Luteolibacter sp. Y139: one gene and its partner. The protein of the gene in region 1 interacts with the protein of each later gene in a pairwise test. Links are inferred from orthologs where the notes say so. Each region holds a gene or a part of one and is shown in the gene's direction. Other genes may lie near its edges.

The links.
Region 2: the proteins of WKV53_RS19260 (region 1) and priA interact in binary tests that used the Escherichia coli proteins (3 or more experiments, as listed by UniProt). The link is inferred for Luteolibacter sp. Y139 from one-to-one orthologs.

What each region holds. Positions count from the first base shown.
Region 1 is NZ_JBBUKT010000008.1:135,329-138,823, reverse strand. Bases 1-2,754 are described here. They hold WKV53_RS19260 (single-stranded DNA-binding protein), read left to right. Parts: upstream 1-1,004; coding sequence 1,005-1,505; downstream 1,506-2,754. Other genes in these bases: chrA (chromate efflux transporter), read right to left, coding at 1,626-2,754; rpsF (30S ribosomal protein S6), read left to right, coding at 643-930; pth (aminoacyl-tRNA hydrolase), read left to right, coding at 40-627. Outside these bases: more of chrA, read right to left, coding at 2,755-2,921; WKV53_RS19250 (heavy metal translocating P-type ATPase), read right to left, coding at 3,041-3,495. UniProt on the Escherichia coli protein: Plays an important role in DNA replication, recombination and repair. Binds to ssDNA and to an array of partner proteins to recruit them to their sites of action during DNA metabolism. Acts as a sliding platform that migrates on DNA via reptation.
Region 2 is NZ_JBBUKT010000001.1:435,921-439,605, forward strand. The notes cover bases 217-3,160. They hold priA (replication restart helicase PriA), read left to right. Parts: upstream 217-543; coding sequence 544-2,778; downstream 2,779-3,160. Other genes in these bases: WKV53_RS01945 (YwqG family protein), read left to right, coding at 217-225; WKV53_RS01950 (hypothetical protein), read left to right, coding at 237-473; WKV53_RS01960 (phosphatidylinositol-specific phospholipase C domain-containing protein), read left to right, coding at 2,855-3,160. Outside these bases: more of WKV53_RS01945, read left to right, coding at 1-216; more of WKV53_RS01960, read left to right, coding at 3,161-3,685.

The sequences.
Region 1 (3,495 bases):
ACGAGCGGCCCGGGCTTTTTCGCACCCGGACCTGTTCTCTTGGAAACCGAAGCCTCCATCCCCCTCGTCGTCGGCCTCGGCAATCCCGGCCGGCAGTATGAGAACACCCGCCACAATGCCGGGTTCATGGTGCTGGATCGCCTCGCGCTGCTCGCCGGCGCGCCCTTCGAGTCGAAGCCGAAGTGGCAATCCCACATCGCCAAGCTCCCCGGCTCCGGGATTCTACTCGTGAAGCCCCAGTGCTTCATGAATCTCAGCGGCCGCCCGCTCCGCCAGATCGCCGCATTCCACAAGTGGACGCCGGAGCAGATCCTGGTGGTCTATGACGATGTCTCACTCCCCCTCGGCAAGCTGCGCTTCCGCGAAAAAGGCAGCGCCGGCGGGCACAATGGCATCAAGTCCATGATCGAGCACCTGGGCAGCGACGCCTTCCCCCGTCTCAAGGTCGGCATCGGCGCCTCGGAGCCCGGAAACATGACCGGCCACGTGCTTGGAACCTTCCGCGAAGAGGAGCGTGACCTGCTTGAAAACACACTTGCAAGGGCCGTTGCAGCTGTGCAGCTTGCGCTCTCCCAAGGCCTCCCGGCCGCCGCCAGTTTTTACAATAGTAATAACGGAACCATCTAACCAAAACGTCCGCACATGAGCCGCAAGTACGAAGGACTCGTCGTCCTCAACACCAAGTCGATCGAAGGCACCCTTGAAGACCTCGTCGCCACCGTCAGCAAGGAAATCGAATCCGAAGGTGCCAAGGTCGCCGACGTCTCGCAACTCGGTCGCCGCAAGTTCTCCTATGCTTCGAAGCACTTGGAAAGCGGCCACTACGTGACCTACTCCTTCAAGGCCGAGCCGGAAACGATCACCCGTATCCAGGCCAAGCTTCGCCTGAACACGAACGTTCACCTGCAGCACTTCTCGCGCGTCGCCTGAGATTTCGCTTGAGCTGTTCTCACGAACAGCTCACTTCTTTTCCTTTGCCCTAACTAGCCTGACTTTTCCCTGCCATGGCCAATCTCAATAAAGTGATGTTGATCGGGAACCTCACCCGTGATCCTGAAGTCCGTTACACTCCCAAAGGAACCGCTGTCGGTGATCTCGGCCTGGCCGTGAACCGCCGCGTTTCGGATGGCAATGGCAACTGGTCCGACGAGACCACCTTCGTGGACATCACCGTGTGGGGCACCAATGCGGAGAACGCCCAGAAGTTCCTCACCAAGGGCCGCGGCGTCTTCGTCGAAGGCCGCTTGCAGATGGATACCTGGGAGGACAAGCAGTCCGGCCAGAAGCGCAGCAAGCTCAAGGTCGTCGCCGAAGTCCTGCAGTTCCTGCCGGATGGCAAGCAAGGTGCAGGTGGTAGCGGCGGTGGCAGTGGCCCGCGTCCCGGCAATGGAGACGGCAATGGCGGCGGCTACTCACAGCCTCGCCAATCCTCCGGTCCGCCGCAAGGCGGCTCACCAGCCGGTTCCGGCGAGTACCACGACGAGGAAGACGACATTCCCTTCTGATCGTCTGATCTGATCTATCTGAAAAAGGCCGGGCAGCAATGCCCGGCCTTTTTCGTGTAGGGTTCATCGCTCCAACGGCCTGGGTTCTGGGCTCTGGGCTCTTCGTCGCAACGCGACGCCTCAGAGCATCTTCACCACCACGCCCAAGGCCGCGCAAACCCCGAGCACCGGAATCACGCCGATCCTGAACCGCTCCATCGCCACCCAAGTGCCAACGGCCGCCAACGCGACGAAGACGTCGAACTTCCCCTCCGCTGGAACCAGCGCGTGCAAGGCGAACCAGATGGCGAGATTGAGGATCACCCCCACCACCGCGGCAGTCACCGCGGTGAGCATGGTCGCCACCACCTTCCGCTCGCGCAGTCCCTCCACATGCGGTGCGCCGAGGAACACGAACATGAAGCACGGCAAGAACGTCACCCACGTCGTGATCCCCGCGCCAAGCATCGCCGCATGAAGCGGCGATAGCTCGCCCGGATGTTGCCAGGCGGCAACGAACCCGACGAATTGCAGCACCATGATCAGCGGCCCCGGCGTCGTCTCTGCCAGGCCAAGGCCCGCCATCATCTGCCGCTGGCCCAGCCAGCCGTAGTGCTCCACCGCCATCTGCGAGACATACGGCAACACCGCATACGCACCGCCAATCGTCACCAGAGCCGCCTTGCTGAAGAACAGCCCCTGCTGGAAATGAATCCCCTGCCAACCTAATAGAAGCCCGCAGGCCAGCACTGGCAGCCACCACAGCGTGAGGCAGATCGCCAACACCGCGAACGTCCGTCCCCAGCTCGCCGGTGGCGATGGCGGAAGTTCCACAAAGGGCGCTTCACCCACGTCGGACTTGCCATGCCCCTTCCCCGCCGGGAACTGCTTGGGGAAATGCTTTCCACCGATCCACCCGGCCAAGGCCGCGCAGAGGATGATCGCAACGAAGTTCACCTTGAAGAAGAAGATGGCGACGAACGCGAGCAACGCCACTGCCCACAGCGCGGCGGTCTTCAGCGCCTTCGAGCCAATCCGCTTCACTGCCGACACCACGATGGCGATGACCGCCGGCATCAGCCCGTAGAAGATGCCTTGGATCCACTTCACCTCACCTCCCGCCATGTAGAGCCAGCTCAGCAGGAACAGGATGAAGACCGACGGAATCACAAACAGCGCTCCCGCCGCGATCCCACCGCGCGCCCCATGCAAGCGCCAGCCGAGGTAAGTCGCGAGCTGCTGCGCCTCCGGCCCCGGCAACAGCATGCAAAAATTCAGAGCATGGAGGAAATGATCCTCACTGAGCCAGCGGCGCTTTTCGACCAGCTCCTTGTGCATGATCGCCATCTGCCCCGCCGGGCCGCCGAAGCTGATCCAGCCGAGCTTGATCCAGAAGCGCAGCGCTTCGGCAAAGGTGGGAACGGGAGGTGGAGTCATCGTCGCGCGTGCTCGCTTCAATCGCCGTCATGACGATGGCAGTCGATCCGGCATGCGCGCCATGATCGGTGGCGAAATCGAAACACGCACGCCCTTACTTCACGGATCCGGAAGGATCATCACCGCTCCTTTGACCCGTTGAGCAGCCTCAAGGCATTCACAATCACCAACAGCGTCGCCCCGGTATCAGCCAGGATGGCCAGCCACAGGCCAGCGATGCCCATGAAGGCAAGCACGAGAAAGACCGCCTTCACCACCAGGGCGAAAATGACGTTGAAGCGGATGATTCCCACCGCCCGGCGACCGGTTCGGACAGCCTCGGCCACCTTCGTCAGATCGTCCTTCATCAGGGCGATGTCCGCAGTCTCGATGGCGGTGTCGCTGCCGATCGCACCCATCGCGAAGCCGACGCTGGCCACCGCAAGCGCAGGTGCATCGTTCACTCCATCGCCGATCATGCCGACATGCTTGTGCTCGGCCACGAGCCTGCGCACGTGCTCGACCTTCTGATCCGGCATCAGGTCGCCGATGGCTTCGTCAATGCCAGCCTGCCGGGCGATCGCGGAAGCGGTGC
Region 2 (3,685 bases), on another replicon or contig:
GCTCCCTCCCGTGTCCAAGGTGACATGGACGACGATCTCGCCAAAGCCGCGCGTTTTCTCGGCCTGCCGCTGGACACCGGGTGGACCCTGCTACTCCAGCTCGACTCCGATCGCGACCTCGGCTGGTGCTGGGGCGACAATGGCTTCCTCTACTTCTGGATCCCCACCGCGGATCTCGCGGAAGGCCGTTTCAATAGGGTCTGGACGATCCTCCAGTGCTGCTGAAGATTCCCGCCATGGCCCAGTTCGTCGAGCGCATCGCCATCGAGTGGTATGAGGTTCAAGCCGGTCGCGTCCACGTCAGGAAGGGCAATCCCTCCCATCTCAAGCTGAACGCACTGAAGAAGCTGTTCGAAACCGAGAAGCTCCCCGCCCTCACCAGCTTCTGGACCACCAAGGACCGCTGCATCCACTTCAAGCTGAACTTCCCCCACAATCTGCGGCCCGCCGTGCTCGCGATCGTGGATCCCTGATTTAAACTTGGCGCTCTTGGCGTCTTGGCGGTTCCCATCCCCGTCAGCCCGGCATAAAACGCACTCGCCGATGCCCGCCGCCCGCGTCCTCATCGACGGCCCTTCCGAGCTCGTCTTCGACTACGCCATTCCCGATGGACTCAACGTCCAGCCCGGTTGCCGCGTCCGCATTCCCCTGCGCAATAAGCTCTCCCAAGGCACCGTTCTCGATCTGGTCGAGCAGCAGGATGACCTCGGCTTCGCCCTGCGTCCGCTCCATTCGCTCAGCGACCCCGAGCCGCTGATCACCCCGAATCTTCTCAAGGCCGGCCGCTGGATCGCCAGCTACTATGGGTGCAGTATCGAAAGCGTCATCCGCGCCCTGCTACCGGAAGCCGTCCGCACCGAGGACAACTCCGCCAAGGTCCGCAAGACCGTGGTGCTCGAAAACGAGCCATCGCCCGAAATCCTCGCCAAGCTCCAAAAGCGCGCTCCAAAGCAAGCTGCCATCCTTTCCCTGCTCACCCACGCGCCGGACAAGAAGATCGCCCTCGCCGACCTTGGTGACGGAGCCTCCGCGTCGGTGAAGTCCCTCGCCAAACAAGAGCTCGTCCGCCTCATCGAAGAAGAAGTCCGCCGCGACCCAGAAGCCGACGGCATCGAGGAAATCCTTCCCGATTCCCCTCTCCCTCTCAATGACGAGCAAGAAGCCGCGCTCAAGGTCGTCCTTGAATCGCTCAACGCCCCATCCTCTTCCACTCCTTCATCTCCCATCCTCCTCCACGGCGTCACCGGCTCCGGCAAGACCGAAGTCTACCTCCAAGCCGCCCGCGCCACGCTCGATCTCGGCAAGACAGTCCTCGTCCTCGTCCCGGAAATTTCCCTAACACCCCAGACCGTCCGCCGCTTCCGCGCCCGTTTTGCCGGCATTCAGGAGCAAGTCGCCGTCTTGCATTCGAATCTCTCCCAAGGCGAGCGCTTCGATGAATGGCACCGCATCCGCAAGGGCATTGCCCGCATCGTCATCGGCGCACGCTCCGCCGTCTTCGCGCCGCTGCCGGACCTCGGCCTCATCCTGGTGGATGAGGAACACGAGAACACCTACAAGCAGGACCAGATCCCCCGCTATCACGGCCGCGATGTCGCCGTGCTGCGCGCCGCACTTGAAAACTGCACCATCGTCCTGGGCTCCGCCACGCCGTCGCTGGAGTCGTTTCAAAACACGCTCGAAGGAAAGTACAAGCTTGTCCGCCTCGCCAAGCGAGCCGACGGCCAATCGCTGCCGTTGATCCGCGTGCTCGACATGCGCCTGGAGAAGCAGAAGCAAAAAGGCGGCATGGCAATCCTCTCCGATCGCCTGCGCAACGCGCTCGAGCAACGCCTCCTCAAGAACGAGCAATCCATCCTCTTCCTCAATCGCCGCGGCTTCGCCCGCTCCCTGCAATGCCCCTCCTGCGGCCACGTCTGCATGTGCCCGCATTGCTCGGTGCCGCTCACCTACCACCGCGAGGACGAGCGCCTGATGTGCCACATCTGCGGCCACCAGGCCGTCGTCCCGCGCAAGTGCCCCGAATGCCGCGACCCCGCCATCGCCCTGCAAGGTTACGGCACCCAGAAGGTCGAAGAGGTCATCGCAAAGGTGCTGCCGCAAGCAAAGATCGCCCGCATCGATGCCGATGCCATGCGCAAGAAGCACGCCCTGCGCGACCTGCTCAATGCCTTCCAAGCCCGCAAGATCGACGTGCTCATCGGCACCCAGATGATCGCCAAGGGCCTGCACTTCCCGAACGTCACGCTGGTCGGCATCCTCAATGCCGATATCGGCCTCCACGTCCCCGACTTCCGTGCCGGCGAGCGCGTCTTCCAGCTTCTCACCCAGGTCGCCGGCCGCGCTGGCCGCGGCGATCTCGAAGGCGAGGTCATCGTGCAGACCTTCACGCCGCACTCCCCGTCGGTCCAGTTCGCCCGCCATCACGACTTCGATGGCTTTGCCGAGCAGGAGCTGGAATTCCGCCGCCAATTCGGCTTCCCGCCCTTCGCCCACTGCGCCGTCCTCACCAGCCGCTCCACCCACGAGCGCCGCGCCGAGTTCACGCTGCAAACGCTTCACCGCCGCCTCACTGAGAATCCCCCTCCGGGCCTCATGATCGGCGAGCCCATGCCCAGCCCGCTGGTGAAAACCCACGGCCAATTCCGCTTCCAGCTCATGCTGCGCAGCGCGAAGGCCCGCCCCATGACCCGCCACGTTCAGCAGGTGCTCCAAAAGACCACCCTGCCAGAAGACGTGACCGTCGTCTTCGACATGGACGCGTGGAGTTTCACGTAATCTTATAAACCAAGCGCCCGATACCGGCGTCTTGTCATGGGACACCTTGCCATCCCGAAACCCACGCTCCCTGTTCATGGCGAAAGCCCTCCGCATCCTCGTTTTACTCCTTTTCTGTCTCGCGACCAACGCACGGGCAGCAGGCAACAATTGGATGACCCTGCTCAACGGCACCCTGCCACTCTCGCAGTATTCCCTCCCCGGCACCCACGATTCTGGCGCACGCTACGAACCGCTCTCCGGCACTGCCAAATGCCAGAACCTCACCATCGCCGAGCAGCTCAATGCCGGCGTCCGCTTCCTCGACATCCGCTGCCGTCACCTGAACGACGCCTTCGTCATCCACCACGGCCAAGTCTATCAGAACATCAATTTCGCCGACGTCCTCAATGACACCATCGGCTTCCTCAACGCGAATCCCGGCGAAGCCGTCATCATGAGCGTGAAGGAGGAATACGACCCCTCCGGCAATACCCGCTCCTTCGAAGCCACCTTCGACGCCTACACCTCACAAAGCCCCGGCAAGTGGTATCTCGGCGCCAGCATCCCGACGCTCGATGCCGCCCGCGGGAAGATCGTCCTCTTCCGCCGCTTCGGCGCTTCATCCACGCCCAAGGGCATCGACGCCTCGAACTGGCCGGACAACACCACTTTCAGCACCGGCGGCACTCTCCGCGTTCAAGACAACTACAATGTCCCTGACAACAACGCCAAGTGGAACCAGATCCTCGCGATCCTGAATGAAGCCCGCTATGGCGGCCCCGGCACCCTTTACGTGAACTTCTCCAGCGGCGTCCGCAGCGGCACCTTCGGCATCCCCGACATCACCACCGTCTCGAACAACATCAACCCGCGGCTCACCACCTATTTCAATGCCAATCCGAGCGGTCGCTTCGGAGCCATACTG